Regions from separate parts of the Parashewanella sp. 2210YD4-3 genome, predicted to be linked through region 4. Evidence: predicted binding sites of a transcription regulator. Region 4 holds the regulator's gene; each other region holds the start of a gene.
What was found. Region 4 encodes sigma-54, which starts transcription at its own class of promoters, with help from an activator protein. Its sites were predicted from a motif close to GTTGGCACGNNNNTNGNNT; they were not measured.

Region 1: a site for sigma-54 is predicted at 1,934-1,952, ahead of flgF (flagellar basal-body rod protein FlgF). Genes of this name have one in related genera too.
Region 2: a site for sigma-54 is predicted at 3,019-3,037, ahead of AC1EU0_RS16240 (P-II family nitrogen regulator). Genes of this name have one in related genera too.
Region 3: a site for sigma-54 is predicted at 6,191-6,209, ahead of AC1EU0_RS13360 (YccF domain-containing protein). Genes of this name have one in related genera too.

Annotation. Positions count from the first base shown of each region.
Region 1 covers NZ_JBWQOG010000004.1:119,073-127,241, reverse strand. Annotated here, with positions in the region: gene AC1EU0_RS07740 (hypothetical protein) at 1-199, opposite strand, end outside; gene AC1EU0_RS07735 (hypothetical protein) at 320-802, opposite strand; gene AC1EU0_RS07730 (hypothetical protein) at 901-1,308, opposite strand; gene AC1EU0_RS07725 (hypothetical protein) at 1,362-1,736, opposite strand; gene flgF (flagellar basal-body rod protein FlgF) at 1,990-2,730, shown strand; gene flgG (flagellar basal-body rod protein FlgG) at 2,758-3,546, shown strand; gene flgH (flagellar basal body L-ring protein FlgH) at 3,556-4,230, shown strand; gene AC1EU0_RS07705 (flagellar basal body P-ring protein FlgI) at 4,241-5,332, shown strand; gene flgJ (flagellar assembly peptidoglycan hydrolase FlgJ) at 5,374-6,276, shown strand; gene flgK (flagellar hook-associated protein FlgK) at 6,354-8,169, shown strand, end outside.
Region 2 covers NZ_JBWQOG010000012.1:91,815-99,983, forward strand. Annotated here, with positions in the region: gene AC1EU0_RS16225 (YggN family protein) at 1-657, shown strand, start outside; gene AC1EU0_RS16230 (LysR family transcriptional regulator) at 935-1,861, shown strand; gene AC1EU0_RS16235 (nitroreductase family protein) at 2,060-2,719, opposite strand; gene AC1EU0_RS16240 (P-II family nitrogen regulator) at 3,071-3,409, shown strand; gene amt (ammonium transporter) at 3,427-4,668, shown strand; gene AC1EU0_RS16250 (LysR family transcriptional regulator) at 5,044-5,985, shown strand; gene AC1EU0_RS16255 (YybH family protein) at 6,375-6,752, opposite strand; gene AC1EU0_RS16260 (LysR family transcriptional regulator) at 6,866-7,741, shown strand; gene AC1EU0_RS16265 (ankyrin repeat domain-containing protein) at 7,746-8,169, opposite strand, start outside.
Region 3 covers NZ_JBWQOG010000008.1:138,552-146,720, forward strand. Annotated here, with positions in the region: gene AC1EU0_RS13330 (hypothetical protein) at 1-418, opposite strand, end outside; gene AC1EU0_RS13335 (hypothetical protein) at 1,059-1,613, shown strand; gene AC1EU0_RS13340 (dihydroorotase) at 1,697-3,043, opposite strand; gene AC1EU0_RS13345 (6-carboxytetrahydropterin synthase) at 3,272-4,141, shown strand; gene AC1EU0_RS13350 (M23 family metallopeptidase) at 4,208-5,047, shown strand; gene AC1EU0_RS13355 (hypothetical protein) at 5,050-5,547, opposite strand; gene AC1EU0_RS13360 (YccF domain-containing protein) at 5,741-6,151, opposite strand; gene AC1EU0_RS13365 (1-aminocyclopropane-1-carboxylate deaminase/D-cysteine desulfhydrase) at 6,295-7,209, shown strand; gene AC1EU0_RS13370 (hypothetical protein) at 7,482-7,994, opposite strand; gene AC1EU0_RS13375 (Ig-like domain-containing protein) at 7,987-8,169, opposite strand, start outside.
Region 4 covers NZ_JBWQOG010000016.1:41,515-49,683, forward strand. Annotated here, with positions in the region: gene kdsC (3-deoxy-manno-octulosonate-8-phosphatase KdsC) at 1-460, shown strand, start outside; gene lptC (LPS export ABC transporter periplasmic protein LptC) at 457-1,020, shown strand; gene lptA (lipopolysaccharide transport periplasmic protein LptA) at 1,004-1,567, shown strand; gene lptB (LPS export ABC transporter ATP-binding protein) at 1,564-2,295, shown strand; gene AC1EU0_RS18365 (RNA polymerase factor sigma-54) at 2,362-3,843, shown strand; gene hpf (ribosome hibernation-promoting factor, HPF/YfiA family) at 3,885-4,184, shown strand; gene ptsN (PTS IIA-like nitrogen regulatory protein PtsN) at 4,187-4,630, shown strand; gene rapZ (RNase adapter RapZ) at 4,627-5,478, shown strand; gene AC1EU0_RS18385 (HPr family phosphocarrier protein) at 5,465-5,740, shown strand; gene AC1EU0_RS18390 (HAD-IA family hydrolase) at 6,092-6,715, shown strand; gene AC1EU0_RS18395 (transposase) at 6,810-7,802, shown strand; gene AC1EU0_RS18400 (HAD-IA family hydrolase) at 7,888-8,169, opposite strand, start outside.

The DNA.
Region 1 (8,169 bases), on a different contig from region 4:
CGATGCTGTGGCAGTCGAATTCCTGTTTTGATACCCTCACGATCCGAACCGTATATGCGGTGTTATTATATGTATAAGTGCTTGTTGTAGTGGCTCCAACCCTTTTAGGGGCACGATTATAAGCTGCGCCTACGCTTTGTTGGTCGAAAACAATAGGCTGTTTGCTGCAAGCAGTTGAGGTTTGGGCTGTAGTTGACATGACGATACTCTCTCTAGGCGCATCGCCACCATTCTGTTTTATTTATAGAATAAAGCGTAAATATCTTTTTTATATTAGTTAGGGCTTGTTGTTCTTTCTCAATTTTGCAGCAATAAAAATTTATACCTCAGCTTGGTTTGAGTTTCTGTTAGCGGGTAAGTCAGGTGTCATTTCGATAAAGTCTGTTTGATATTGACCTGCTGTTAGAATTTTATCCAATGGTATAGTCCTCGTTGCCATGTATTGTGGTTCTGGGTTATCACGTATAGCTATGTATTGCTTAAATTGCGATTCTAAGTCAATTGAAAACTTGTTTATTCTTACTCGTTCTTCAACTCTGGTATAAAGGCTACAGCAATCCAGCGTCAATAGTATTGAAGGGCTTGCTGGTAAAATGTAATGGAAGTGTATTTGATTATCGGCGCTTCTCATTAAACGGAAGATATAAGTTCTTCCTAAATTACCTACAAATTTAATCTGTTGGGGAGCATCTTCTTGTGTTGGTGCAGCGTTACTTATCTGTTCGAGTTGCTCATTAGATATCAAGAATCGGTTCCCTTGCCACCTAGGGGCTGGAGAAATGGTTACACTTTGGTATGACATATTCTTAGTATTTCATATTCAGGCAAATCTCGCTTAATGATCGCTTATATATTGAAGACTCAGAAAATAATTTTTGGTTATTAGATATTAGGGCGTGTTTATGAATAAGAAGAGTATTTATAGCGCGAAGCGATAGATGTGCGTTGCTTGACTGATTTTCGGGTAGTCGCAACAGAGCGAATGTCGGACGGTTGATGTTTGTGATTATTTATATGTTTACTCAATGCTAACTTGTAAGCGAAATCTAGAGCGTGACACTTGATATCAACTTGATAAATGCATTTCAAAATCCGGCGCGTTAGCATCCATTTTTTTTGTGATACATCGGACTTTGCTTTGAATGCCTCGCCATCTAAGAACCTCAGAATCAAAGTGCTGTTTTTTGAGGAGTTCTCAGTAAAGATTAAGTATAAGTCATGGAGTTGAGAGCGTGTTAGAGCACCGTAGCTTTGAGTTAAGCTATACCATTCAAGAGAGAAATTTAGTTGGAATGTTGTTGTAGTCATTTAATGCTCAATTTCTTCATTGTCTTGTAACTAATGCTATTCAATCTCAACTTTCACAGTTTTTTTGCATAATATCGTTTGTGTAGCTCTGGGGTGATATTCAGTTTATGTACTCTACTGGCTTGATTTGCTTGGTAGATCGTGGATAAATCTATTGATAACAAAGTGATTTTTTCTTCTGGATTTTTACTAGACATACAGCACCTAGGATTACAGAGCTGGAAGAAGTGTAGCTCATTTGTAGAATCTCTTCGAACGACAAACACTTTATTATCAGAGAATTTGAAAACCGCTGAATTAGTTTTAGATTGAAACACATTAATTACTTTGTCTGTAAAAACATTCTGTTTATCAACTTGTTGTTGAGATAGCTGATTTTTTAGATTCCAGTCTAGATTGAATTTGAATTGGTAAGTTGGCACAGACATTATAATCACCCCAATTTGACGTTGTTTTATGATAATTCATTGTTTAACTTAGTTTTTCAAATAACAAAATTGGCTTTCTTATAACTCTTGATGATTCGAAGCCATGAATAGTTCAATCACTTACAGGTCTCATGAAAATTGGGTTCGGCTCCATATCAAGTTCTTCTATTTTCTCAGCTAAGTCTCATCTCTTTCAAACTGGCACGTTCAATGCTTTATCAAGTCAAATGTTGAATATTTGACGGATAGGCAATTGGACAAACTTCTCTATATCGCCACCAGTGGCGCCAAGCAAAATATGAATGAATTGGCGGTTAGAGCCAATAATCTTGCTAATGCTAATACTGATGGCTTTAAAGCCGATATGGCTCAAGCTCGCTCTATGCAAGCTTTTGGTGAAGGTTTGCCTACTCGGGTGTTTGCCATGACTGAAACACCCAGCAGTAACTTTAAAGCAGGAGCGCTTCGTACCACTGGTCGTGATTTAGATGTCGCCATTAACGGTGATGGCTGGATTGGTGTTCAGGGTAAAGATGGACAAGAAGCTTATACTCGTTCAGGTAGTCTGAGTTTTGACGCTACAGGTTTACTGCAAAACGACCGTGGAAATCCAGTCATAGGTGAAAACGGTCCTATTGTCCTACCCCTTCCTATTCAAAAAATCGAAATTGCCCAAGATGGCACTATCTCTGTTCGCCCACAAGGTGCACCAGCAGAGGTTATTGAAGTCGTCGACAGAATCAAATTGGTAAATCCAAATAATCAAGATCTTATGCGTGGCGAAGATGGCTTGTTTCGTCAAATGAACGGTCAAATTGCACCTGCAGATCCTGATGTAAAGGTCGAAAGTGGTGCAATCGAGAGCAGTAACGTCAGCCCTGTAGAAGAAATGGTGGCGCTCATTGATATTCAGCGTCAGTTCGAAATGCAGGTCAAGATGATGAAAACCGCAGAAGAAAATGATCGAGCCGCAGCGCAGATGGTTCGGATTTAGATTAGGGAATAAAACAAAAGGTGAATTATGCATCCTGCATTATGGATAAGTAAAACCGGCTTAGATGCCCAACAAACCGACATCGCAGTGATCTCAAATAACGTAGCCAACGCCAGTACTGTTGGCTTTAAAAAGAGCCGCGCTGTTTTTGAAGACTTATTGTATCAAAAGGTTAACCAAGCCGGTGGTGTAAGCGCCGCTAATACCAAACTGCCAAATGGGTTGAATGTTGGGGCTGGTACCAAAGTGGTAGCGACTCAAAAGCTGTTTACTCAAGGTAACATGGTTACTACAGATAATTCATTAGACTTAATGATTGAAGGTCCAGGGTTCTTTGAAGTGCAAATGCCAGACGGAAGCATTGCTTACACTCGTAGCGGTCAATTCAGCATGGATGATCAAGGCCAAATTGTAACTTCGGGTTCGGGGTTTGTAATTCAACCTGCGATTACGGTTCCGCAAGACGCTAAAAGCATTACGGTTTCAGCTGAGGGTGAAGTATCGGTAAAAGTACCGGGAGCAGCTGAAAACCAAGTGATTGGCCAGTTCACCATGTCAGACTTTATTAATCCATCAGGCTTAGAGCCTATGGGACAAAATTTATACCTAGAAACTGGAGCCAGTGGTGCGCCAATTCAAGGTACTGCTGCGCTAAATGGCATGGGAGCCATTCGTCAAGGAGCGTTAGAAACCTCGAACGTGAATGTGACTGAAGAGCTAGTGAACCTGATTGAAAGCCAAAGAATCTACGAGATGAACTCTAAAGTGATTTCATCTGTCGACCAAATGTTGTCTTACGTTAACCAAAATCTTTAGGAGTTGATGATGTTGCGTTTATTGCTGGTGGTTAGCGCGTTAATGCTAACAGCATGTGCTTCAACAAATAAGAAGCCTATTGCTGATGATCCATATTATGCTCCAGTGGTACCTCAGGCTGCGCCAACTCACAATGAACCGACAGGCTCAATTTTTCTCGATAGTCAAGTAGCAGGGCTATACACCGACAAGCGAGCGCATCGTATCGGTGACATTATTACGGTAAGACTTACAGAATCTACCCAAGCCCGTAAAAGTGCCACTAATGGCATTAAAAAAGGCAATGCTTTTAAACTTGATCCATTCAAGCTAGCAGGAAAAAACGCCACCATTAATGGCAACCCAATTAGCTTAGATTACAAAGATAACTTTGATTTAAGCCGTGAAGCGGATGCCGATCAAAGCAACAGCCTTTCAGGCAATATTTCTGCTCATGTAATGAAAGTACTCGCTAATGGCAATCTAGTCATTCGCGGTGAAAAGTGGATCACCATCAATAACGGTGAAGAGTTTATTCGGGTTACTGGAGTGATCCGCACAGAAGACATTAAACCAGACAACACCATTGAGTCGCCAAAAATTGCCAATGCCCGTATTCAATACAGTGGTACAGGTACCTTTGCAGACTCACAAAAAGCAGGCTGGTTATCGAAATTTTTCCTTGGTGAATGGTGGCCTTTCTAGGAGTTAAGTTATGAAAGTTAAAATTATTCTCGGCTTATTACTAGCAGTCATTTCTACCAGTAGTTTTGCTCAACGAATCAAGGATATTGCTAATATCCAAGGTATTCGTGATAACCAATTAGTAGGCTACGGCATAGTAGTTGGCTTGCCGGGTACAGGTGAGCGAAACCGTTATACCGAGCAAACGTTCAGTACCATGTTGAAAAACTTTGGCATCAATTTACCCAATGGCGTTCGCCCAAAAATCAAAAACTCAGCAGTAGTGGCGCTTAGCGCTACCATGCCAGCGTTCATTAAAACGGGTCAAACGATTGACGTTACTGTTTCAAGCATTGGTGAAGCTAAAAGTTTACGTGGCGGCACATTATTACAAAGCTTTCTTAAAGGGATTGACGGAAAAATCTATGCCATCGCTCAAGGTAACCTAATTGTCAGTGGCTTTAGCGCCGAAGGTCGTGATGGTTCCAAAGTTATTCAAAATACGCCAACCGTTGGACGCATTCCAAGTGGTGCGATTGTAGAGCGCGAAGTGATTTCACCTTTTGCTCATGGTGACTATCTCACATTTAATTTATTGCGCCCAGACTTCTCATCGGCTAAACGAGTTGCCGATGCAATTAATGACTTATTGGGTGGTGGAATTGCCCAGCCATTAGATGCGACTTCGATTCGAGTCAGCGCACCGCGTGATCCGTCTCAGCGTGTATCTTACTTAGCCACTATTGAAAATCTACAAGTGGATTTAGCAACTGAATCGGCCAAAGTCATTGTTAACTCTCGTACTGGCACCATCGTGGTTGGAGAGCAAGTGAGGTTAAAACCTGCCGCCATTACCCATGGTGGGTTAACCGTGACCATCAAAGAAGCACTGCAAGTTTCTCAGCCAAACACGTTGGCACAAGGCCAAACAGTAGTAACGCCTGATTCTGATATTGATGTAAACGAAAAAAACAAACGCATGTTTTCTTTTAAACCTGGTACTTCATTAGATGAACTAGTGCGAGCGGTTAACTTGGTTGGCGCAGCGCCATCAGATGTATTAGCGATCTTGGAAGCTCTGAAATTAGCAGGCGCATTACAAGGCGAGTTGATCATTATTTAACTCTGTAAAACAGAACAACAGCAATAACTTAAACGGATCTTATGGACAAACTATCAAACGCATCAAATATGTTGGAACTTGGAGGATTAGATAACCTCCGTTCTCGTGCTCAACAAAATGACAAAGGTGCGATTAAAGAAGTTGCCAAGCAATTTGAAGGTATCTTTGTGCAAATGCTGATGAAAAGCATGCGTGATGCCAATGAAGCCTTTAAGTCTGACAGTCCATTTAATACTCAGTACACCGCCTTTTATGAGCAAATGCGTGATCAGCAAATGGCGAATGATATTTCGGATAAAGGCGTATTAGGCTTAGCCGACTTAATGGTGCAGCAATTGTCACCAGAAACCAGCAATATGCGTCCTGCCTCAACACTTCGTACTGATAGCTTACCAATCACTGCTACAGCCAATATAAGTGCCACGCCAAAGCCACAACAGCTTAATGACGTTGTTAGCGGCAAGGTGTTGCCGTCTCAGCCTTTTGAAAGCCAAGATAACTTTGTGCAACAACTTTATCCTCATGCGAAAGAAGCTGCTGAAAAATTAGGTACAACGCCAGAAGTATTAATCGCCCAATCGGCATTAGAAACAGGCTGGGGCAAAAAAATGGTGCGTCAAGCAGATGGCACTGCCAGCAACAACCTTTTTAATATCAAAGCAGACAAGCGATGGAGCGGAGATAAGGCCAGAGTATCCACTTTAGAGTTTGACGGTGGCGTGGCAAACCGTCAGCAAGCTGATTTCAGAGTCTACGACTCAATCAAACAAAGTTTTGATGACTTTGTAAACTTCATTTCAAGTAATCAGCGCTACCAACAAGCGCTTGATGTCGCAAAAGATCCCCAACAATTCATAACTGGCCTGCAAAATGCAGGGTATGCCACAGATCCCAATTACGCCAAGAAAGTGTTAGCCGTAATGAAAGGCATTGTCCCCCAGTAATCTCTTAACTGAGTAGATATTTTCGACACGCTTACTCTGGCCGTAGGAACAAAAAACAATAAATTGGAACAGCTGTTATGTCTAATGATTTAATGAATATTGCTCGCAATGGTGTGTTGACGTCACAGTCGCAACTCAGCGTAACCAGTAACAATATTGCCAACGTAAATACTGACGGCTATAACAGGCAAGTTGCCACCCAATCTACTTTAGATGCCCATAAGGTGGGTAATCATTTTATGGGTTCTGGTGCTTATGTTTCCGATGTGAAAAGAATTTATAACGAGTTTGCCACTCGCGAATTACGTATCGGTTCTACTGGACTTTCTGAGGCTCAAACCCGTCATTCTAAATTAACTGAGATGGATCAGCTGTTCTCTCAAATCGGCAAAGCTATTCCAGACAGCCTTAATGATTTCCAAAACAATATTAACCGTCTTGGCGATACGCCTGATGATCTTGGTATTCGAACCAGTATCTTATCTTCAGCTAAGCACCTAGCCAAAACCATCAATCAAATGGATAACCATTTGAGCAGCCAATTTAAAAGCACCAACGGTCAAATCGATGCATCTCTCAAGCGTATTAATACCTTGACCAAGGAGCTGGGCAACATCAACCGTGAATTAATGGAAGGCGGTGGCGCAAACAGCCAGCTGTTGGATAAGCAAGACAACTTGCTGAAAGAACTTAGCGAATACGCCAGTATCAATGTTATTCCATTAGAGAGCGGAGCCAAAAGTGTAATGCTTGGTGGTTCGGTTGCATTGGTAAGTGGTCAACAAACCATGCAATTAGAATCAAAGAATGGTAACCCGTTTCCAAACGAAACCCGCTTAATGGTCAAAGCTGGTGACCATGAAACCTCTGTTTCGGTAAATCAATTAGGCGGTAAGCTTGGCGGTTTGTTCGATTTTAGACAAAACACCCTTATTCCAGCCAAAAACGAACTTGGGCAATTTGCATTAGGTGTCGCTGATGCCTTTAATCAAGTGCAAGCCAAAGGCATAGACTTAAATGGTCAGATTGGAAAGCCAATTTTTCAAGACATCAATGATCCTGCTATGGCTCATAGTCGAGTAGGTAAGTTTGAAGGAAACACTGGAACAGCAAGCTTAAATGTAAATATTGACGATGTTACCAAGCTGACAGGTAGTGAATACGAACTAAGTTTTGACGGTACAGATTACAAACTTACTGACAACGCAACGGGTAAAGAGCAAACGTTAGCGCTTGATACATCAACTACACCGAATCAGCTTACTGGTGGCGATGGTTTTAGCATCCAAATTAAATCAGGTGCCTTTGCTAACAAAGACAAATTTACCATTCGCCCAACTTCAGGTGCGGCAAGTGGCATCGAAGTGACCATGAAAGATCCGAAAGAAATTGCCGCCGGAAAAGCGAAAATTACCACGCCAGACAGTAACTCAGGCAATACAACTGTTGAACTAAAAGGTATTACAAATCGTAACGCAGCTAATTTCCCTAAAGATGGTCAACCACTGACGTTTGAAATCAATACCAGTACCACACCAAAAACTTTCACAGTGTTTAATAAAGATGGCAATCGTATTGGCGCCGCCAATCAAACTTTTACAGGCAATACAATCAAAGCCCACGGTATTGAATTTGAAGTGACTTCAACCGCAGGTGCAACCGATAAATTCACTTTCGATTTATCCGCCAGAAAAGGTGATAACCGTAATGCGGTTGAAATGGCAAAGTTGTCTACTAATTTCAAAATGAACAATGGCTCAACCACTCTCATCGATGTGTTCCAAAACACCAAGCAAGATATTGGTAGCCAAACCAGCTCAGCCGAAATCCAACTTAACAGTGCCAAAGCCGTTTTCAAACAGGCAGAAACGCGAGTGCTAAGTGAATCAGGTG
Region 2 (8,169 bases), on a different contig from region 4:
AATGAACAATACCGCATTGTAGGTGATCGTTTATTTGTTAATGACAAACAAGTTGATTTAGATGCAGGTCAAAAACGTTTGGTTTCTGAATATCGGCAAGAGGTGGTTGACCAAGTTCCTCAAGTGATCGAATTAGTGAATGGGGCTGTAGAGCTAGCGTCTGATGCTATGGGGTCAGCACTTACTCCCCTACTTGGCGATGAAGCGGGTAGTAAGCTTGAAGAAGTTATGGAAAAGGTTCAAGAGCGTATAGGCAAAGTTGCATATCAAGATGGTAACTCTTATCACCTTGGTGCTACTGAATCTACGATTGATCAAGCATTTGACCAAAACTTCGAAGAAGAAATCGAAAATGCAGTGAAAAGCTCCATTGGCAGTATTCTTATGAATGTTGGTGCTGCATTAATGTCATCGGATGGCGGAAGCTTCAGTGAAAAACTGACCGCATTCGAGCAAAAAATGGAAACAATGGCGGAAGATTTAGAGACTAGTGTCGAAGCACAGGCCGCCGATTTTGAACAACAAGCTGATCAAATGTGCGATAACTTCAAGTCTTTGGCTAAATTAGAGCAAGAAGTAAGATTGGCGATTCCTGAGTTAAAAGCTTTACCAATAACTATTAACAACCAGAAAGTACATAAAGAACATAGTATTTAAGTTTTAAAGTAACCTTTCCCTTATATTATCTTCCCTTATCTCCTTGGAAGTTCAGGCGCTCTCGTAGCGCCTTTTTTTATTGATTCAGGTAAAGTACATCAATCGAAGTTTGAGTGTATACTCGTGATACTTGAAAATGCAACTTTCAGGGCTTATTCAGCGTTGCATTATTCGAGGCGTGAAAGTGCAGAACTAGCGGGCTAATTTAAGCTTTCACAACACAGAAGAATCAATGCTGAAATCTTGCATCTTCAGGTATCACGAGTATGGATTTTCAATGGCATTAAGTAATCAGCTGTTATTGTTTTTAGATGTAGTGCAACAAGGTTCATTCACGAAAGCGGCTGCTTTACATGATATGGATAGGTCATCTTTGTCAAAAAAAATAAAACAGTTAGAAAGGGATTTAGGGGTTACGCTGCTTAATCGTTCTACTCGCTCGTTTTCGTTAACTCATGCGGGTGAGGAGGTGCTGGCGACAACTAAAAAGTTAAAAGAAAACTTAGATGAAATAAAATATATTGCCAGCTCATATCAATCAGAACCCAAAGGCCGGCTGAGAGTTACATCTCCTATTTATTTCGGGCACGAGTATTTATCGCCTGTGATTGCTGATTTTATTAAGAAGTACCCGGAAATTGAAATTGAACATTCGATGTCAGATATAAAATCAGACATCATTACTGATAATTTTGATTTGGCTTTTCGTTTAGGAAAATTAGCAGATTCAAGATTGATAGCGAAAAAAATCGCTGATGCACATTTTGTTTTAATTGCGTCACGTGACTTTTATGAGACAAATGGTCGACCGAATACGCCTCAAGAAATTGAGAAGCTACCCTGTGTTATCTATAAAAACTCAGAAGTAACGCTAGACCAACTTACCTTAATAAATAAAAGCTCTAATGAGGAATACTCTAATATTCGGTTACATGGGCGTATTAAAGTCAGCAATGTCAGAACCTTAATCGATGCCGTTAGTGATGGTTTAGGGTTTGCGGTTATTGATGCCTCTAATCTGCATGATAGTTTGTCAGAGTTAGGGCTGGTCACCTTATGTCCAGAGTACAGTGTCTCTAATAGAAACACTGGAATATATGCCTTATACCCAAACATAAAATGCTCATTATTAGCGAAGCAGTTTCTTCAGGCCGTGGAGGAATATGTTGAAAACCCTCCACGTTGGCTGGCTAATTTAGACTAAATTAACCTCAGCTCTGTATAACGAAATCAATAAGGTTTTGATTTTAAATCTGAGCCTTAAATTTTTATCTACAGTGCGGCTAATTATGTGTAGTTCAAGGCAGCACAGTCCGTAATAGCTGGTCTATTTCGGGATGTGCTAACACTGAAATACGCTTAAGTAGCTGTACTGTAGGGGTTGGCTTATCCAGAACTGAGGTTAAATTACAGTCACTACATCTGCCATAGGAAGTCGAGCTTTAGGTTTGCCATGGTTATAATCTTCACCTTCTAGGTGGTAACCCATTGCTAATGCAAAGTCACATTCATAACCATTAAGTTCATCTGCAAATTCTTTTGAGATCATGTCTGCATCTACGCCTTCCATCGGCGTAGATGCAATCCCTAGGCGTGCCAATACATGTAAGGTATTACCGACGGCAATGTAAGTCTGTGCTTTTGTCCAATCTCTATTATGTCCTGTTTCATCAGTATTTAATTCAGCAAAAGCAAATGCACCATTAAGCATGTTGTCATAATTTTCAGCAGGTAAGTGACCAGAGGAAACTTCAGCATCAACTACCTTTCTATAATCCTCTTTATTAAATTTCGGATTATGAGCGAACAAAATAATGTGTGATGCTTCGGTGGCATGTGGTTGATTAAATTGGAACATATTGGCGAACGTATTATGGAAACGCTGTTTTGCCTCATCACTTTCTAGGAAAATGAATTTCCATGGTTGTGAGTTAATTGAAGATGCAGATAGACGAATTGATTGTTTAATAACTTCAATGTCTTCTGAAGAAATACGCTTCGTAGGATCATACTTTTTAGTGGTATAGCGATTGTTTAAGTCTGTGATAATAGGATGTGACATGGTGTTTAACCTCAATGCTTTCGAATTGAGGGCATCATAGAAGTTTATGATGGCTGAATAAATAACAATTGCTTCCAATCACTGTGGAATAAAATACCTACAATCTCAGAAGAAGAACACACCTGCACCAACATGGTGCGCTGACATTTGTGTTGGTGCGAAATTATTCCTCTTACTTATTTTTATAATCAATTTTGACATTTAAGGATTGATTAATTATTCGTTTTTGTTGGTAAAAAACTAGGTGATGTAAGGGTTTACCCCTATTAATAACTTCAATGAAAGGAGCAAACTCTAACTTTGGCAAAGTTTCTGCTTTTAACAAATTTCAAACATTTGTGTGGAGGCGTCATGAAACTTGTTACTGCGATAATAAAACCATTTAAATTAGAAGATGTTAGAACAGGGCTAACAGAACTTGGTATTACAGGACTTACGGTTACTGATGTAAAAGGCTTTGGTCGACAAAAGGGAAAGACTGAGTTGTATCGTGGGGCTGAATATTCCATGGACTTTTTACCAAAAGTTAAAATCGAAGTTTTAGTCGATGAAGAATTATCAGAACAATTGATTGAAACCATCATATCTTTAGCCAATACAGGCCGCATTGGTGATGGAAAAATTTTTATTACTCCTGTTGAAGATGTAATCAGGATCCGTACTGGCGAAACTGGCATCGATGCAATTTAACAAGGAGTGATAATTCAATGGAACAATATCTTTCTTTATCTTATGCGCTAAATACGTTTTATATTCTTACTTCAGGTGCGCTGGTGATGTGGATGGCAGCCGGTTTTTCTATGCTTGAAGCTGGCTTGATCCGCACTAAGAATACAACAGAAATACTGACCAAAAACGTAGCATTGTACTCAATTGCTTGTGTTGCATTTTTAATTACTGGCTATGCCATGATGTATGGCGGTGAGCAAGGTGGGATTTGGATCAATGTCGGCACTTTGCTTAATGAAGAAAACTCGGTCGAACAGGTGCTTTTTGCAAAAGAGGACTCAATCGTTTTCTCAAATTACGCGGATTTTTTCTTTCAGATGGTTTTTGTAGCAACAGCACTTTCTATTGTTTCAGGTGCAGTGGCTGAAAGAATGAAATTAAGTGCATTTTTACTCTTTAGTATCGTTATGGCTGGCTTTATTTACCCTGTTCAAGGCTTTTGGAACTGGGGAGGCGGGTTTCTTTCTACTGCGGGGTTTTATGATTTTGCAGGTTCTGGCACTGTTCATTTAGCAGGAGCGGCAGCAGCCTTAGCAGGTGTACTTTTTATTGGGCCGCGTTTAGGCAAATATACTAATAAAGGGATAAATCCAATTCCGGGCGCGAACCTTCCTTTAGCTACTCTAGGTACAATGATTTTGTGGATGGGGTGGTTAGGCTTTAATGGTGGCTCTCAACTAGCAATTGCTGATGTTGAAAACGCTAATGCGGTTGCTAAAATCTTTGTTAATACTAATACGGCGGCTGCTGGTGGAGTGATCGGCTCGTTGGTGTTGTCTAAATTAATCTTTAAGAAAATCGATTTAACTATGCTGCTAAATGGCGCTTTAGCTGGTTTAGTTGTTATCACAGCAGATCCATACTCTCCTTCAGTCTTATGGACATTATGTTTTGGTATGATTGCAGGGGCGATTGTATTTTTATCCATTATTGCGCTGGATAAGTTTAAAATTGACGATCCTGTTGGTGCTATCTCTGTGCATGGTGTCGCAGGAATATTAGGTTTGCTATTTGTTCCTATTACTAATGATGAAACCTCCTTGTTTTATCAGATTTTAGGTATTGCTATGATCTTTGCATGGGTGTTTGTTGTTTCGTTAGGTCTTTGGTGGATACTTGATAAGTTGGTTGGGTTAAGAGTGAGCAAAGAGCAAGAGCTGCAAGGTTTAGATCTTTTAGAGTGTGGTATGGAAGCTTATCCAGAATTTACAACTCGATGATCAAATTAATGCAGTTAAACATCGTTTAACTGCATTTTGCTATATTTAGCACCTATACCAATTCAATGTTTACCGAGAAAAAACGAATAGTTATTGATTTCTTATAAAAGAATTAAGCCGTAATATTGGTATAAATTAAGTCGTTTGGTGTTTTTAACTTCAAACACCGGTTGAAAAATATAAACACACTGTTTCAATCGCTGGAATATTGTCAACTCAATTTGATATAATGCATAACTAATAACAAATATTCACTTCTGTATTACTCAAATTTTGCAGCTGGTGAACAAATATCTCATTTGATCATACCAAGCGGTATTTACCTCTTAGATCAGATTCGGTGTCAATTGATGTGCGTTACTTGAGGCGGCTTCCATGCTCGAATTGTTAGAACCAATTGCTATTTTCACCCATGTGGCTCGTGCCGGTAGTTTTAGTGCAGCAGCACGTAAATTAGGCATTTCAAAATCAAAAGTTAGTACTCAAGTTGCTGACTTAGAACATAAGCTTGGCATTCAACTTATTCAAAGAACCACGCGTAGCTTAAGCCTTACAGAGGCGGGTAATATGTTGTATGAGCAAGGTGAAGAGTTGCTTAGAGATGTTGAGCAGTCTGTAGCCAGTGTTCATAATCTAAATGAGTCAACACGAGGTGTACTAAAAGTCGGTATTTCTCAATCTTTTGGTACCATGCACATTATCCCTGCTTTGCCTGACTTTATGGCAAAACACCCAGAATTGTCACTACAAGTTAGCTTGCTTGATCACAAAGTTGATGTTGTGAACGAAGGTTTAGACCTGTTGCTAACTATGTCAGAACAACTTCCTCTAGGAATGGTGGCTCGACCACTAATGAAAAGTCAGTTTGTACTGGTGGCCTCTCCAGAATATATCGCAAGATGCGGAGAACCTAAGCGCCCTGAAGATTTGGTTGAGCATAACTGTTTGGTATATCACGGGGAATGGCATGAGCATAGCACATGGCAGTTTAAGCGTGGCGATGACTATTGTGAAATTGGAGTGTCAGGTAACTTTAAAGTAGATAACGCACCAGCGCTTAAATCAGCGGCTGTTAGTGGTTTAGGTGTGGTTTATTTGGCTTCATATTTGTTAGAAGATGAAATTGAAAAGGGCACATTAGTGCCATTGCTTCGAGACTGGCAGTTAAGTCATCACTTACCGTTACAAGCAGTTTATCCACGTCGTAAGCATTTAGCACCTAAAGTTAGCGTGTTCATTGAGTTCATCAAAGAGCATATAGGTACACCGCCATATTGGGATAAAAACCTTGCAAACCTTTATGAAGAAAGGAAGTAGCTTGTTTTTATATGCGGAAAATATGAAAACATTGTTTATGTTTTAGGATACTGTACCGTTTAATTTTTGGCTTGAGTGAAAACTCGAAAAAAAACAGATAGTTGGGTAGTGGTTGCTCTAGGCGGTATTTCTGATGAATAGAGTGTAATGTTAAAATCATGATAACTAGGTATTGAACTCTGTTCTGATATCAATACAATGGCTTCACCGTTACAAAATGATTTGATTCTTATTTGAGATAAGAAACGACCCCTTTTATCTGAGATAGGCAAATCGGTTAATCCAATTAACAAGTTTTGCGATGGTGTCAACAACTCAACCATTTCAAGTTGTTGACTTTGAAACCATTACCCTCATTTGGTTACCCCAGCATTTTGCTGGGGTTATTTTTATCTCTCACCTTGCACTTCAAATTTATCGCTAGCTAAGCGTGCTTTTCCATCGGTATCAATCACCCAGTGTTCACGGTGTACAACACCAAAAGCTTTGTTCATTGTCCAACTTGAGGTCAGAATAAAGCCATTTCCATTTTCTTCAGGTGTCCACGTAACCTCTGTGTAATCGACATCCTTGAAGCCTTGGTCGATGATGTTCTGCCAGAAAGCTTGGATTTCTTCTCTGCCTTTAAAAGTACCGAAAGGCAGTGCTTCCATTACCGTATCTTGCTGATACTGTGCCGCACAACCAGCTGCATCTTGATTATTAAAAGCGGTTTGCCATGCAGCAATACCTTGTTTACACAATTCTAGAGTTTGATTTGAAGACATATTGAGCCTTTCATCGTTAGTGACTTTTCTGAATAGTAAAACTAAAATTGCACCATGAAAACGAAGTAATCAGAAATCACTGTTAGATAAAATGAAACAATTAAGGACGGGCTATGAAGCAATTTAGATATATGTCGGTATTTGCTCATGTGGTAGATAAAGGCTCCATTTCAGCAGCGGCTGAAGCATTGGGTTTATCTAAGTCCGTGATAAGCCAACAACTTAAATTATTAGAAACTGAACTGAATGTTGTGCTTCTAAAGCGCACCACTAGAAGTCAATCGCTTACTTCAGCAGGTGAAGCTTTTTATCAACATTGCAAACAGCTCAATGATCTAGCTGAAAGCGCTTGGTTACAAGCAAAAGAAACTCAGTCGATCCCTAAAGGCAAAGTTAAGATCACAGCTCCTAATGCGTTGATGGATACCATTGTTGTGCCCGCCATCACACAAATAATGCAAATCTATCCAGAACTTGAGCCTGAATTAATCAGTAATGACCGCTTATTGAATCTCAGTAAAGAAGATATCGATTTAGCCATTAGAGTAGGTCCATCGCCAAATAGTGGTATGAAGCAACGCAGGATAGGTCAGTTTATAGACGTGCTATGTGGGCATTCAAGTTTTATGAATGATGGTGTAGATGTGGCTAATGCTTATATTGCCAACAGTTGGCAAGGGGCTCATATTTACCATCAATTTAAGCACCGTAAGACTAAGACCGAATTGGAATTCACCGCTAAAGCTAAATGTGTGGCTAATTCATTTCACACTTGTCTTTCTTTATTGAACAACAGAGTGGGTATCGGAGTCGTCCCTGATTTTTTATTTGAGCAGATGAAGCCCGAGTTAGTGGAAGTATTTCCTGAATATCAGTTACCCATAAATAAGGTTTATGCGGTATACCCATTTATGGAGACTCTACCTTTGAATGTTAGGGTTATTTTGGCTGAGATAGAGAGGCAACTTGGGGCTAAAGGAAACCGTTAAGCAATTATTTTTTGCTTAAATGTTGCTCTAATACAGTAATAGCCTCGGTCTGTTTTTTTTCTCGAGCACGGGACAAAGGTGTCTCAAAATTGTTGTCTCTTAGCTTTGGGTTTGCTCCATTTTTTAAGAGTACTTGGATACATCCGGTATGCCCTTTTTCTGCTGCACAATGTAATAGTGTTTTGCGATCTTTGCCTTTGGAATTGACGAGATCAGGGCGGCGAACCAATAAAGCTTTCAATAATGCAGCCTCACCTTTAAAGGTTAAATAGATTGCAAGATTGTGTCCTTTGATATTCTCTTTGTAAATTAAATTTGGATGCTCATCCAATAGTGTTTTTAATAATCCTAAATCATCACTTTCTGCTGCATAATGCAGTATGTTACAACCCTTTTTGCATGTTGCATCAACATCAGCACTCTTGCTA
Region 3 (8,169 bases), on a different contig from region 4:
CACCTTTTTTACTATAAATAGTCGTTGTATCCGCGTTGTCAGAAAAACTGATAGAAAAATCCTTTTGGGAGTGATACAAAATCGGATCCATATCGTCCCACACAAAAGGATCTTTTACCCATTGCCCATCTTTGCACTGACTCTTTAAGTTTTCTGCGACATTGCCGGCTAATGCTGATAAATGCAAAAATCGGAAGTTTTGGGAGTTGCACGGCTTGGCTTCAGTATAAGTGAAGACACAATTTTGATGATTAATATCACAACGAAAAACCAAAGTCCGATTAGATGAATTGACTGGCACAGAAGTCGCTTTGAGGTGCTTTCCGTCGAACAAAACCTTCCAGTCACCAAAATGCTTAATAGGTATACTAGCTATAGCTGGAGCACTTAATACTGCGATAAGTAATATTAATTTCATTCTTCCTCCCTTTGCTGCGGTTTTTGCTTTTTACTGACCCTAAGGGAAATAGTATCGCCAAAATACTTAATCCAAGCTGAAGTTAAGGCGGGGTAACAAGATTTTTAGGTGGTATTGCATATTTAGTGGAGGTAAGTTCAGCTAGGCTGCAATGGGTCGATAAATTAATCTCTATCAAATACTAATCTTTCATCAAGCTGCTTGTTAAGAATACACTCACTATCAGAGATATGGTTTTTTTACTCAAGTGGCAATCAATGTTGGCTTACAAGTACAGCTATAACTGGCACACAGTTATAGTCGCTGTGAACTCTAGTCAGTATGAACAAATGATCATTTTTAAAGGAGATTAAATTAATAGTGACTTACTAAGCCCCGTTTTCAGTTTAACTCAAGAAATATTAGAGCAAGAAGAGTACTCAATTCGCCCTACACCGATTTTAGGAACGACTTCAGCTGATGATTTAGCAGAACTAAGGGCTAAGAGGATGCACCCTGTAGTGTTAACAAATGATGCGATTACTAATAATTTTAATGTTGTTCATGGTCGATTTATGTCACGTTTGTTCCCATCAATACACGATATCCAGCATTTAATATTCTTAAGTCGGATACCTGAAATTGGAAAGAGTTTTTACTATTGCTGGATTCTATAAACCAACAAGTAATAAAGACAAGAGAAAACACTGAGTGTGATAATTTAAGGCCTAAGTTAATTAAATTTCTTTCTCATATTCAACAGGTTATAGATGGCATAAATATAGAAGGGCTTGATGCTGAAAATTTAAAGGAAGTATTGCTTTCACAATTAAACTCAAAAGAATTTGGTCAATTCATTCAATCTTACCAGATAGAACGTTGTTTTCTTGATCAAGACTTGATTATAAATGATCCACAGTCAGTATCTGCCATGGCAGCAAATGATTTTGAAGATTATTTTTTTCAAGAAGAAGCCGAGATAGAACTTAACAAGCTTTTACTAGTTTGTATTTGTTTGTCATTTATTTATAAGGAAGATGAAGGAAGTTTAGAAAAATTTAAGCAGCCATTTGAATTGCATTTAAAACTAAAAAAGCACCATATTAAGCAGCAAATGAAAAGATACTTTGCTGTTGATAAACATTTAAAACAATCTGCTGAGGTTACTGAGTTTGAATTGAAACTCATGTCATATTTATTAGAAGATATTAAATGATAAGTTGTGACCAATTAAAAGTGCTGACCCTGTTTTTGCAATAAAAAGGCTGGAAGACCAGCCTTTTTATCTTGATGATACTTTTATCGATCAAACACCAATCTTTCACCGAATTGCTTATTGATGATACGTTCGCCATCAAACATATGATTACCGTTAACCCAAGTGCCAATCACGCTTGATTGGAAAGTGTAACCATTAAATGGTGACCAACCGCAGTGATAGCGAATGTTTTCTTTAGTCACTGTATGAGGCTTATTAAGGTCAAGCAGCGCCAAGTCAGCAATGTAACCTTCGCGTAAATAACCACGGTCTTTTAATTGATAACGCTCAGCCACGGCATGGCTGGTTTTTTGAACGATCTTCTCTAGGCTAAAGTTACCGTTGTGGTAATGCTCAAGTACAGAAACTAATGCATGTTGTACTAATGGAAGACCAGATGGCGCTTTAAAGTAGCTTTCGTTTTGCTTTTCATCCCATGTATGTGGTGCATGGTCGGTTGCAATAATATCAATAACATCGTCTTGAACAGCTTTAATTAGTGCAAGTTGGTCGCTGGCTCTCTTAACCGCAGGGTTACATTTAATTAAGCTGCCAAGCGTGTCGTAATCTTTGTCATTAAAGAATAAATGGTGAACACATACTTCGGCTGTGATGTTGGCGCCTTTTAGGTCGGCAAGCTGTTTATTCTTTTGGAATAAGTAAAGTTCATCAGCCGTAGTTAAGTGAAGAACATGCAAACGAGACTTATGCTTAATCGCTAATTCAGTCGCTAATTTCGATGATGCTAAACAAGCTTCGCGTGAGCGGATTTCACCGTGCAGATTCATCGGAATATTATCGCCATATTTAGCTCTATATTCTTCTTCTAACGCTGAAATCATTGGCGTATTTTCACAGTGAGTCGCGATGACGGTTGGTGCGTTGGCAAAGATAGCATTTAGGGTATCTTCGTTATCTACCAACATATTTCCTGTAGATGCACCCATAAAGATTTTGATACCACAAGCTTGGTTAGGGTCGAGACTTTTAATGACTTCTAAGTTGTCATTTGTGGCACCAAGATAGAAGCTGTAGTTAGCTAATGAACCTTTTGAGGCACGAACGTACTTATCTTCTAACGCTTCTAATGTCGTGGTTTGAGGGTTTACATTTGGCATTTCCATAAAGCTGGTGATACCGCCTGCAACCGCCGCTCTAGACTCACTCGCAATAGTACCTTTGTTTGGAAACCCTGGCTCCCTAAAGTGAACCTGATCGTCGATCATTCCTGGAATTAAGTGATTGCCGTTAGCATCAACGGTTTTTGCATCAGCAGGAGCGGTGATCTGGCGATCTATACGACTAATGCGACCATTTTCAATTAAAACATCCTGAGTGGATATTTTACCTTCATTGACCAGTTGAGCATTACAGATAAGCGTTTTCATAGGGCACCTTATTGCTTAGGTTATATGGTCGATATAATACAACATTTCAGTGAATTGTGTGCGGCAAATCACAGTATTTGATGTTTAAAATTCTTAACTCGCCACAATGGTAAAACTTGAGTAAAATACTCGGTTCTTTAATGTAGTACAGCTTATTGGCTTTCGCTGATGGAGCTAGACCCATAATAATGGGATAGAGGTGGACTGTTTATCTGCCGAGGAGTTTTGATGTTATTGTTTGTGAATGATTTAACCGTCATTGATTTTTCTTATTTGTGCGCTGAACGCGGCATGGTGGGCGAAAGCTGGATTGTTGATGTAGTGCTTGAAGGCGGGCTTGATGATCAAAATATGGTCTTAGATTTTGCCAAAGTAAAGAAAACCATTAAGCGAACCATTGATGATGTATTAGACCACCGTCTTGCTGTACCTACTTTGTCTCAAGCGACATCTTATCAAGTTCAAGGCGATGGTATTACCTTTGTCGATTTCAGCTCACAAAAAGGCAGTATTCATTTACGTTGTCCTGAACAAGCGTTTACGTTTATCGATTCTGAAATCATCGATCACGCAGCAACCATTCAATTTTTAAATAATGAATTGAAAAAGGTGTTGCCAGATAATGTACTCAATATCGAATTAGTATTGCGTGCCGAAGAATTAAACCGTCCTTACTATCACTACAGTCATGGCCTTAAGAAGCATGATGGAAATTGTCAGCGTATTGCCCATGGCCATCGTAGCCCAATTTCTGTATTTATTGATGGCGCAGAATCACTGCTATGGAATGAATATTGGGCAAACCGTTGGCAAGATATATATTTAGGTACCCAAGAAGACCTAGTCGAGCTTTCTGATTTAGCAATTAATGCTAATACGATTTCGGGCGACACTCACTATGGCTTTAAATACCAAGCTCCACAAGGTGAGTTTCAGTTAGCGATTTCAAAAGCCGTTTGTGACATTATTCCTCATGATACTACTGTAGAATTATTAGCTGATTTTGTTGCAAACCATGTCGCTAATGAATTACCCGATGCTAATGTATTAGTCAAAGCCTATGAAGGTGTTGGCAAGGGTGCTATCGCAAAACGCTGATTTTTCTTGCTTCTTAAAAAAGAGTCTGACTTAATATTGTTATTCGTTAACAATGTGGCTAATTCCATGAAAAAGCAGACTCTTTCTTATTTCCTATTTTTCCCTTTTCTATTTTTATCATCTCTGGCAATAGCCAACGACACCATCAAACTGTTTGGAAAATTTGAGCAGGGTACTTTAGTGAAAGGTCTAGCTCCAGTTGGTGCTCAACTATTTCTTAATGGCGAGCCTGTACGAGTATCTAATTCAGGTAAATTTGTAGTTGGATTTGGGCGTGAAGCTCAGTTAAAAAATACCCTTACAGCTATTTTGAGTGATGGCTCAAAGATGAGCAGAGAAGTGGTTTTATCGAAAAAGAAATATCGTATTCAGCGAGTAGATGGCATCGCTAAGCAAATAATGAAACCTGACCCAAAAGCCGTGGCTCGGGCAAAAAAAGACAGTAAGCAAGTTCGAGAAGCAAGAAATACCGACTCTGATTTAGATGGTATTTTCACTCGATTTATTTGGCCTGCGAAAGGACGTATTTCTGGCGTGTATGGTAGTCAGCGGGTTTATAACGGGATTCCCGGCCGACCGCACTATGGTGTAGATGTAGCTAAGCCAACAGGAACTCCAGTTGTTGCTCCGGCCAATGGCGTAATCACTTTAGCTGTTCCTGATATGTTCTACTCCGGTGGAACCATCATTATTGACCATGGCTATGGGGTTAGCTCTAGCATGCTTCATTTAAGCAAATTAGATGTAGTGAAAGGGCAAACAGTAAAGCAAGGGCAAAAAATTGGAGAAATTGGGTCTACAGGTCGCTCTACTGGGCCACATTTAGACTGGCGCATTAACTGGTATCAAATGCGCCTTGATCCGACTACCATAGTGCCTTCTATGAAAGAGACATTAAAGCAATAAACTTATCCTGCTGATAGATAAAAGGTTGTACCTTGTTCACTGATGTTGCAAACAGCGCCATTTATTTCGAAAACTCTTGTAATTGGGTTACCAGGACTATGAGCAGCAACATAAAACAGGCAAGTTGGTGTTGGGTGTTTATGCTCTTCACCATTTTTTGGGTGATACACCATGGAGAACAATAGCCCAGTATCAAAGTCCTCATTTTCACCGAGAAGTTGTCCAGTGTTTAACCCTTTTTCTGGAGTAATGACAGTTCCTGTTACTTCTTGCTTATCTTGACTTACATCGGTACCAGGTGCGGTTTGATCTAAAGGTGAGCATTGATCGTCTAGGTTTACAATATCCGCAATCTGATTTACATGTTCGGCTCGCACCTCCCAGTTGCCATGTTTACTGCTAAATTTCATTTGAGTATGAGCACCACATGGCAAACCATGCGCCAAAGTACTAAAAGAAAGTAAGGCTAAAGGGAATGCAAGCCAAGCTAAAGGTTTCATTGTTTTTTCCTCAGAATTATTCCTAAATATTCCTTTCTATAATCTTTATTCTGTACTGAATAAGACCTGTATGAACTGGTCGTTTTAGCACTCTAATTCTGCTAGTTAAATTTAAATATTTTTTACTGGATGATTTAATATAGAAAAACCTAGCGGTGAGGGCTAGGTTTTCATTTTGAGATTATTATTGATATTAATCCTGTTTGGTTACAACTGTTTGACCAATCGGAGCGAGTGTCAGTAAGGCCAATTTTAAGTGAGCAATACCAAATGGGATACCAATAATGGTAATAAAACAGGCTAGGGCATGAGTTAAGTGACCGATTGCTAGCCAAATACCAAAACATAAGAACCAAATAACATTACCTATAGTGCCAAATACTCCTGTGCCGATATCCTCAAAACCTTTCACATTACGACGATTGGTTTGCTCATTGCCAAATGGCCAAAATGCCATTTCACCAATGACAAAGCATGCTCTTCCAAAGGGAATACCAATAATACTAATAAAACAAATAAGCCCAGCTAACCACCAAGCTAAGCCCATTAAAAAACCACCCATAATGAACCAAGCAATGTTAAAGATAAATCGTAATACAGACATAGGAGTTTTTTCCTTTCTAAATTTAATCTAATGCTTCTGAAGCAGTTTATATGCCAAGGTGCTAATTGCTTAATTTTACGCTTTATATCGGCAATGAGGTAGAATAGCGGCTATGTTGAGTTAGTCATAATTACCACAAATTGATGAAATTAACCCAAAGCCCTGTTACTACCATTAATTTACTTGAACACGAATTACACATTAAGCGTGATGACTTATTGCACCCTGAATTCAGTGGTAATAAGGCTCGAAAATTTCATTATTTTTTAGAGAATGAATTTCCAGAAATAGACACGCTGGTGGGATATGGCTCTTGCCAAGCGAATTCTTTATGGTCACTGGCGTGTTTGGCTGAACTCAAAAGCTGGCAACTTAAATTTTATGTAGATCGCATTCCCACTCATTTGAAAGAAAACCCAGTTGGCAATTTTGCAGGCGCGATAGCAAAAGGGGCTGAGGTTATTGTATTTCCTCAAGAGTTGAATCTTACCGCAGATGAAAAGCAAATCTGGTTAGAGCAAAAATATCATCATCAAACGTCAAAGCTATTGGTCCCAGAAGGTGGGCGTTGTGAATATGCTCGTTTTGGAGTGCATAAATTAGCACAAGAGCTAGAAGCTTGGTGTACAGAAAAAGAAGTGAAATCAGCTAAGGTTTTCTTACCATCAGGCACGGGCACTACAGCATTTTATTTACATGAGTACTTAGCCAACAATGCTCCATATATTGAGGTAGTAACCTGTCCAGTAGTTGGAGATGCAGGTTATTTACAGAAACAGTTTAAAATGTTGGCAAATCAAGGTCGTTCATTCCCTTCAATCATTAGCCCTGCTAAAAAATATCATTTTGGAAAGTTATATCCAGAATGTTTTGAGATTTGGCAACAAGCCCATGCTTCAGGCATCGAATTTGAATTACTCTATGACCCTGTAGGGCTTATCGCACTTAAGGAATATCTCAATACATTGGGAAATGAAGCGATAATTTATCTTCATCAAGGCGGGCTAAAAGGTAATGAAACCATGCTTAAGCGGTATCAAAGAAAAAGCTGGTCATAATTACACTCTAGGGCGTGTTGATTTTTCGTGATTATTTTTGCAGCGATAAATTGGTTATCTTATGCAAGGCAGAGTTTGTGAAGTGTGGTTACTCCACATAAACAAACGATAACGCAGCAGAAGGGACCAATTTACGCTGTCTTCGATGCTTTTGAGCACTTCCTGTTCGGTGTTGTGACCAGCTTACTTAGATGGCTAAGCTTCACTGCTCACGCCTTGAACAGAAAAGTGCTCAAATAGCACAAAATTTAATCCTGAAAGATCAACACGCCCTAGTCCGATTTGACTATCAAATAATGAATTTGAGTTATTTCCTTTTGTTGCGGATGGTCAGAAGACTGTGAAAATGAATCAATCCAAATAGAATATTTTTTGCCATTTACGGTAAATCGTAAAACTTCTTTTAATGGCAACTCAAGCTCTTGGTTGCTTACTGCAAGTAGTAAATGTTGTGTATCTTTTTGATTTGAAAACCTGAATATCTGAGTTTCATTTTGATCGGTAACGGAAAAAAAGTTAGCTCCGGTAATGCCTTTTTGAGCAATTAACCCCAAATCGTCTTTTAACGTAAAACTGCTTTCTATTCCTTGAGGGGTATAGAATTGGTGCGATTTGACTTTACACGTTGAGCATGAAGTTGGTAGGTTTTCATCCCATGTAAATTGCTGCTTGTTTTGGAATAGTTGCCCATTGTTGATCGACCAAAGATTTTTGACTTCTTGGCTGGACGCTGAGCATCCGCCAAGAAGTGTGAAAACCATGATGAGGAATGCTGCTTTAATCATTACTGAATGCTCTTATTTGTTGTAATAATTCCTGTGGTGGTTCATTTTCTTGAATTAAAGGCTGATTATCATTATTCATGACATGCTCAGGCTTTATTGTTTTTGAATTAAAACCAAGACCACTTGCATTCCCACTCCAATAACGATTAAATCTTAGGTTGATTAAGCTCCACTC
Region 4 (8,169 bases):
GTTTTCTGATGGCCGTATTTATTTAAGCAATAGTGGAGAAGAGCTAAAAGCTTTTCATACTCGTGATGGTTTTGGCGTTCGTTCGTTGCTAAATGCTGGTTTTCATTTGGCGGTGATCACTGGTCGTAAGTCGCAATTACTTGAAAATCGAATGAGTGCATTGGGCGTTGAACATATCTATCAAGGTATTGATGATAAATTAGTGCCATTTAATGAATTGCTCAGTAAGTTTGAACTTAAGCCTGAACAAGTCGCCTATATTGGTGACGATATGGTGGATTTACCCGTCATGAAACATGTTGGACTTTCGGTTTCGGTTGCAGATGGTCACCCTTACGTGAAACAACAAGTGAATATGATCACGACGATGAACGGCGGCCATGGTGCGGTGCGAGAATTAGCGGACTTGATTTTGGAGTCTCAGGGGCTATTTGAATCGGCTCAGGGAATGAGTGTATGAATCGAGTGACCCTCGCCATTATTGTTTTTTTCAGTACCGCACTGGTGCTGTATTGGCAGGTACAACAAAAACAAGGCGATAAAATTGCTCAAGGCCCTCAAATAGAACGGCCTGACTATATGGCTACCGATCTCAATAGTGTCGCCTATGACGAGCAAGGTCATTTAAGCAGTAAAGTAACAGCTAAGCACATGGAGCATTTCGCTACTCGTGATACGACCTTATTTACCGAGCCGGTATATTGGCTTTACGGTGAGGGCAGTGACAGCCCTTGGCGCATTTCTGCTAAAGAAGGTCGTCTAAAAAAAGATGATACACAAAAAGCTTATTTAGACTGGGACGTAAAGCTTGAAGCCATTGGGAAAAAAGAGCCCATTCAAAGTGTTAGTACCCGTTATGTTGAGTTAGATTTAGATAGTAAAACCATGACTACGGATGCCATGGTTTACATTAAAGGCAATGGATTTCAAAGCCAAGGTAAAGGCCTTTTTGCCGATTTTAATAATGAAACTGTACGCTTAAATGATCAGGTAACAGGAACCTATGAAGCGAATAAATAATATATTGCTGGCAGCGTTTTGCACAATGATGACCTTTTCGGCCGTAGCGAAGCAAGATGATTTAAAACAAGACCTAAGTATTAGCGCCAAAAGCCAAGCCGGTGATTTGAAAAATAATAAATTGTCGTATTTTGGAAACGTAAAAATTACTCAGGGCAGTATTAAGATTTACGCTGATGAAATGAGTGCGGTGAGTGATGATAAAAGTGGTCACAAGGTATTTGCTGCCAAAGGTAAACCCGCTACTTTTTCTCAAATTTTAGACAGTGGTGAGCTAGGAACGGCTAGTGCTTACAATATACGTTATGACAGTATTAGCGGTGACTTAGTGCTAAAAGGTAGCGCTGAGCTTGATATTGGTGGCAGTAAAATGAAAGCGGAAACCATTCGCTACAATATTGCAAATCAGCATGTGACAGCGGCAAGCTCGGGTGATGGCAATGACCGAGTGCAAACGATTATTCCGGCTGAAAACTACCAAGAAGCACGCAGTAAAAATAAAAAATCATCTTCAAAGCCTAAGACTGAAACTGAGAAGAAACAATGACTCAGAAAACCCTGACAGCAAAACATCTTGCAAAGAGCTATAAATCCAGACAAGTGGTAAAGGACGTCAGCTTATCAGTAAAAACAGGACAAATTGTTGGTCTGCTTGGCCCCAATGGCGCAGGTAAAACCACGACTTTTTATATGGTGGTGGGCTTAGTCAAAAGTGATAAGGGCCAGATTTTTATCGACAGCGATGATCTCACATTAGATCCCATGCACATGCGCGCTCGTAAAGGTATTGGTTACTTACCACAAGAAGCCAGTATTTTTCGCAAATTGACCGTTTATGAAAACATCATGGCGGTATTAGAAATGCGTGCATCACTTAATCAACAACAGCGCGAAGAACAGCTAGAACACTTGCTTGAAGAGTTTCATATTACTCATATTCGTGACAGCTTAGGTATGGCTTTATCAGGCGGTGAACGTCGTCGAGTAGAAATTGCCCGTGCGTTAGCCGCGAATCCTCAATTTATTCTCTTGGATGAACCTTTTGCTGGGGTCGATCCTATCTCTGTGATTGATATTAAAAAAATCATTGAACAATTGAGAGATCGTGGATTAGGGGTGTTGATCACCGACCATAATGTTCGTGAAACACTGGATGTATGTGAGCATGCTTATATTGTTAGCCACGGCAGCTTGATAGCCGAAGGCACACCTGAAGCCATCCTTGATGATAAGCATGTTCGGGAAGTGTACTTGGGAGAACAATTCACGTTATAGTAGTGATTATTTTTAGGGAGCTTTCCCATGCGCCAACAAAAACAATAAGAAGGATCAGCGGTAACTATGAAAGCGTCGCTTCAGCTTAAGTTAGGACAACAGCTCACAATGACGCCTCAGCTGCAACAAGCCATACGCTTGCTACAGCTTTCATCATTAGAGCTACATCAAGAAGTTCAACAGGCACTTGAATCTAATCCATTATTGGAATTAGAAGAAGAACTGGCATCGACAAAGACTGAGTCAGAAACGGCACCTGAAGTCGAGCTGGATTCGCTAATCAATCAAAACGAAAGCCAAGATATAGTTGAGCCTGAGATTCCTGACACTGTAGAGTCCCTAAGCAAAGAAAAGCTGACTGAAGAACTGCCCATGGATACCACATGGGATGAAACCTTTACGGCTATGCCTACTTCTGGCAGTGGTGCTTTACCTGCTGATGACCTTCCGTTTCAAGGCGAAACCAGTGATGGATTATACGAACACCTTGAATGGCAAAAAAACCTCACGCCTTTTTCGAGCACGGACTACGCGATAGCCACTGCGATAATTGAAGCCATCGACGAGCGTGGGTATTTGACCCAGTCACTAGATGATATTTTAGAGGCTATGGGTGACCCTGAAATTGAAATGGATGAAGTAGAGGCGGTGTTAAAACGAGTACAGCATTTTGATCCTATTGGTATTGCCGCTCGTGACGTACCAGAGTGTTTATATTTGCAACTCTCGCATTTTGACGACTTAACCCCCTATTTGGCTGAAGCGAAAAACATTATTCAGCATCACATTGATTTGATTGCTGTACGAGACTTTCGATCTTTACTGAAAAAAACTAAGCTTAGAGAACCACAACTCAAAGCTGCGATGAATTTGATCCAGAGTTTGGACCCAAGGCCGGGATTGAATATTGGCCGTAAAGACGATGAATATGTAATACCTGATGTGTCTGTCAGTAAAAAAAATGGGCGTTGGCAAGTGGAATTAAATCCAGATGTGATGCCAAAAATAGGACTCAATCAGCAATATGCCGCGCTGGCCAAAACCAGTCGAAGTAGAGATGATACCCAATTTGTTCGCGGTCACCTGCAAGATGCTAAGTGGTTTATTAAAAGTTTAGAGAGCCGTAACGATACATTATTAAAGGTGTGCAATTGTATTGTAAAAAATCAGGTCAACTTTTTTGAACATGGTCCTGAAGCTATGAAAGCGATGATTTTGAATGATGTCGCTGAAGAAATTGAAATGCATGAGTCGACGATATCGCGAGTGACGACACAAAAATACATGCACACTCCAAGAGGAATTTTTGAACTGAAATACTTTTTCTCTAGCCATGTTGGAACCGATGATGGCGGAGAATGTTCTTCAACAGCGATTCGAGCGCTAATCAAAAAACTGGTGGCAGAAGAGAATCAGAAAAAACCGCTCAGTGATAATAAGATTGCGCAACTGCTAGGAGAACAAGGGATCAAAGTGGCAAGACGAACCATCGCAAAATACCGCGAAGCGATGATGATCCCACCATCAAACCAGCGAAAGAGCTTATGATGAAATAAAGCGGCAGTTAACAACGACAGGAGGCAATGGATATGCAAATCCGGATCAATGGTCAACAAAATGGTCAGCAGTTGGATGTTACTGAATCACTAAAAGAATATGTCAGCGGGAAAATGGCAAAACTTGAACGTCATATCGAACAGATCAATAATGTGCGCATCGTACTCAATGTTCGAAAAACAAATCAAACTGCAGAAGCCAGTTTGGTCTTAAATGGCAAAGAAGCCTATGCCAAATCACAACATGATGATATGTACGCGGCTATCGATTTATTGGTAGCTAAATTGGATCGTCAAGTGATCAAACATAAAGAGAAGTTGATAAAATATTAACGATGGAATTAAACATCATTTTGAAGCCGGAATGCACCACTTGTGCAACGCCTGGCAGCAAGAAGAAAGTACTGGAAATGATCAGTGACTTAGTCGCTTCGCAGTATCCTGAACTTTCTTCTCAAGAAATCTTTGAAAGTCTACTCACCCGTGAAAAAATGGGCAGTACCGGCATTGGTAACGGAATTGCCATTCCTCACGGTCGATTAGATAACATTGATACCCCAATTGCGGTGTTGATCAAATGTGAGCAACCCATCGCCTTTGAAGCCATTGATAAACAGCCGGTGGATATCTTGTTTGCGCTGTTGGTGCCGTCTGATCAATGCCAGCAACACCTCAGCACCTTATCGGCTATGGCTGAAAAGCTCAGTGATAAGCAAACGCTAAAGCAGTTACGTCGTATTAATGATGAACAAGAACTCTATGAGGTGATCACTGCATGAAATTAGTCATTGTTTCAGGTAGAAGTGGCTCCGGAAAATCGGTTGCACTCAAAGTACTTGAAGATTTGGGCTATTACTGCGTTGATAATCTGCCTATGACTTTGTTAGGTGGTTTAATTGAAGAACTAAAACCGAATCAGGAATTAGTGGCAATCAGCGTTGATGTTCGTAATCTACCTGAACAAGACAAAGTATTTGAGCGCCAGCTTAAAAGCCTGACTGGGATTGAAATTCTTAGCTTTTTTATCAGTTCGAGCGATGATGTTTTACTAAAAAGATATACCGAAACTAGGCGTTTACATCCGCTGGCATATCAATGTAAAAGCTTACCAGAAGCGATTCGAATCGAAGGTGAACTGTTGTCTGGCATGTCTAAGATGATGGATCATTTTATTGATACCTCTAAATCCAATGCCTATCAACTCAGCGACAAAATTAGAGAAATTTTATTAGGGCGTGTTGAGCAAGATCTGGTGATCAACGTGGAGTCCTTTGGGTTTAAACATGGACGACCTAAAGATGCCGACTTTATGTTTGATGTAAGATTCTTACCTAATCCTCATTGGGAAGAAACATTACGACCTTTCACTGGGTTAGATAAGCCGGTACAAGACTTTCTCAATGCTCAGCCTGAAGTAAATAAATTCATTTGGCAAATCGCTAACTTGATTGATACTTGGCTTCCTCAGCTTGAGCGTAACAACCGCAGTTATCTAACCATTGCGATAGGGTGCACAGGTGGACAACATCGTTCCGTTTTTATTGTGGAGCAATTGGCTGAACATCTGAGAAAAAATAATCGTAACGTAGAGGCGCGGCATAAGGAATTGACCAATGCCGACACTTGAGAAAGAAGTCCTGATTTGCAATAAATTAGGACTGCATGCAAGAGCGGCTACAAAATTAGCGGTATTAGCCTCAGAGTTTGATGCCGAAGTCACGCTTAAACAAGGTGAGAAATCGGCATCGGCCTCCAGTGTTCTTGGGTTACTCATGCTTGAATCTGGTATGGGAAAAGCCATTAACGTTATTGCGACAGGCAAAGATGCGAAAGCGGCATTAAATGCGGTTTGCCAGCTGATTGATGATAAATTTGATGAAGCTTGTTAAATCTAAAAACATCAGTTGAACGCTAATTGAGTTAATAACTCTTTGAATGGCAAATTCAGTTTATAATCTCTAAGTTCATCCAATGGATGAAACGCTTTACGACCACAAGCTTGCTAAAATACCCGTTAACTGCGTTGTAACTTTTGCATGTACAATAACTACTTGCTGCAAGCTACACCTTACTAACGATCATTTTTTTTTCGCTTGAGGATTTAGCCAACTGATGCTTTTAGGTTAAAGACAATTTCCCTCTTATTTTGATTATATCCTGCCTTAACAGATTCTAATTCAGACTAGGTACAGACTCCTTCCTTTATCTTCAACGCGTTATCTTTATTCAATTTTCAGGCAATGACACAAATTAAAACATTACTGCTGGATCTCGGCGGCGTATTGCTAAATTTAGATTATCTGGCCACTGACAAAGCTTTCGCTGCGTTAGGTTTTGACGAATTTTCTAATTGTTATCATCAAAATGCCCAACAGCCATTCTTTGACCGTTTTGAGAAGGGGCTGGAAACGCCACAGGCCTTTAGAAACAAAATTCGAGCGTTGTCAGGCTTGGCCTTAGCTGATGGTGAAATCGATAGTGCTTGGAATGCAATGCTATTTGACTTACCTGTTGCACGAATAGAGTTGTTATTAAAACTTCAGCACCGCTACCAATTGATACTGTTTTCAAATACTAATGCGATTCATTATGAAGCGTTACAGTTGATCTTACAGCAACAATTTCAATGCGATATTTTGCAGCAAGTGTTTGACTTCACCTTTTACTCGCATTTAATCAGAGCACGAAAGCCAGAGCTTAAAGCTTTTCGAAAAGTATTGAGCATAGCTGACGCTAACCCTGAAACCACTTTTTTTATCGACGACACCCAAAGACACACTGTGGGCGCTGGTCAATGCCATATACAAACGTACTGGCTCCAAAACCATGAAACGATAGAAGACATACTCAACCCACTTGTGTAACTCATAATTTATTAAGACACCCATAATTATTTGCATTAATTATAATCCTTGCCTACGCTTATAAAATATCCGCTAAAGACAAGGAGAGTCGTGGATGCCAGCCTCAAGAAAAAGTGTAGTTAGCCTGCAAGATACCCCTTATTATCATTGCATCTCGCGATGTGTTCGTCGTGCATTTTTATGTGGGCAAGATAAGCTCACAGGTAAGAGTTATGAGCATCGACGTGGTTGGGTTGAGCAACGCATTTTGCAACTTGCAGAAATCTTTGCCATTGATGTTTGTGCTTATGCTGTGATGTCAAATCACTTGCATGTGGTATTGCATGTGGACCTTGTTAAAGCCAAGGACTGGTCGGAGCGAAAAGTAGTAGAGCAGTGGCATCAATTGCATAAGGGAACTCCTTTAACCCAGTCATTTATTCAAGGTGACTCTTTATCAAAGTTAAAAAAACGAGAGTTAGCGAAACAAATCATCGAGTATCGAAGCCGGCTTTGCGATATCAGTTGGTTTATGAGAGCCCTCAATGAACCAATCGCTCGTTTAGCGAATAAAGAAGACGAATGCAAAGGTCGATTTTGGGAGGGGCGATTTAAATCTCAAGCTCTGTTAGACGAAACGGCTCTTTTGGCCTGCATGGCTTATGTGGATCTAAACCCGATCAGAGCAAAAGTCTCCGACAAACCCAAAGATTCTTCATTTACAAGTATTCAGCGTCGTATTCATGCCAAATTGAAAGGCGTGCAACCAAAAGAACTAATGAAATTCAATCATCAAGATATTAGTGAGAACGAAAAATGCTTACCGCTTGGTATGCGAGATTATATCAAGCTAGTGGAAGAAACGGCATCAAGCTTAGTAAATAAAGACAGCGAACACATGGTAAAAAGTGAGCGAATTTTGATGGGGTTAAACCTGCCAATTGAGAATTGGCTGAGGTTGTGTTCTCGGTTTACCAAGATGTTTAAAGGCCCTGCAGGTAATCTCATGGCGCTAACCGAATATTGTCAGCGCTTAGATCGAAGGCGACGTCAAGGTGCAGCGAACAGCGCTAAATGGCTGAGCTCTAATAAGGATGAAACAGGGTGAAAGTCAACTGCTCAACTGTTAATAAACTTTAAAAATCATAATGTTGTGCGCTAATGAATGTTTCACATACTCAACGTGGTAATGATTATGGAAGTAAATAGCGAAGTTGTTGAATATCACTCAGTTCAATATGAGGCAAGGTGGTTATTGGCGTCTGTTTTTCGGTTTGGCCATAGCCCGGATTTAGCCATGCAGCCTGACAGCCAAAATTTCTGGCTCCAAATACATCGGCTTGGGCATTGTCACCCACATGCAGAATATGTTCAGGAGCCAGTTGTAAGCGTTCACAAGCCAGAGCAAACATATCTGGTGCCGGTTTCATTCTTAACCCATTTCCAGAATGTAAAATAAACTGGAAATAGTCAGC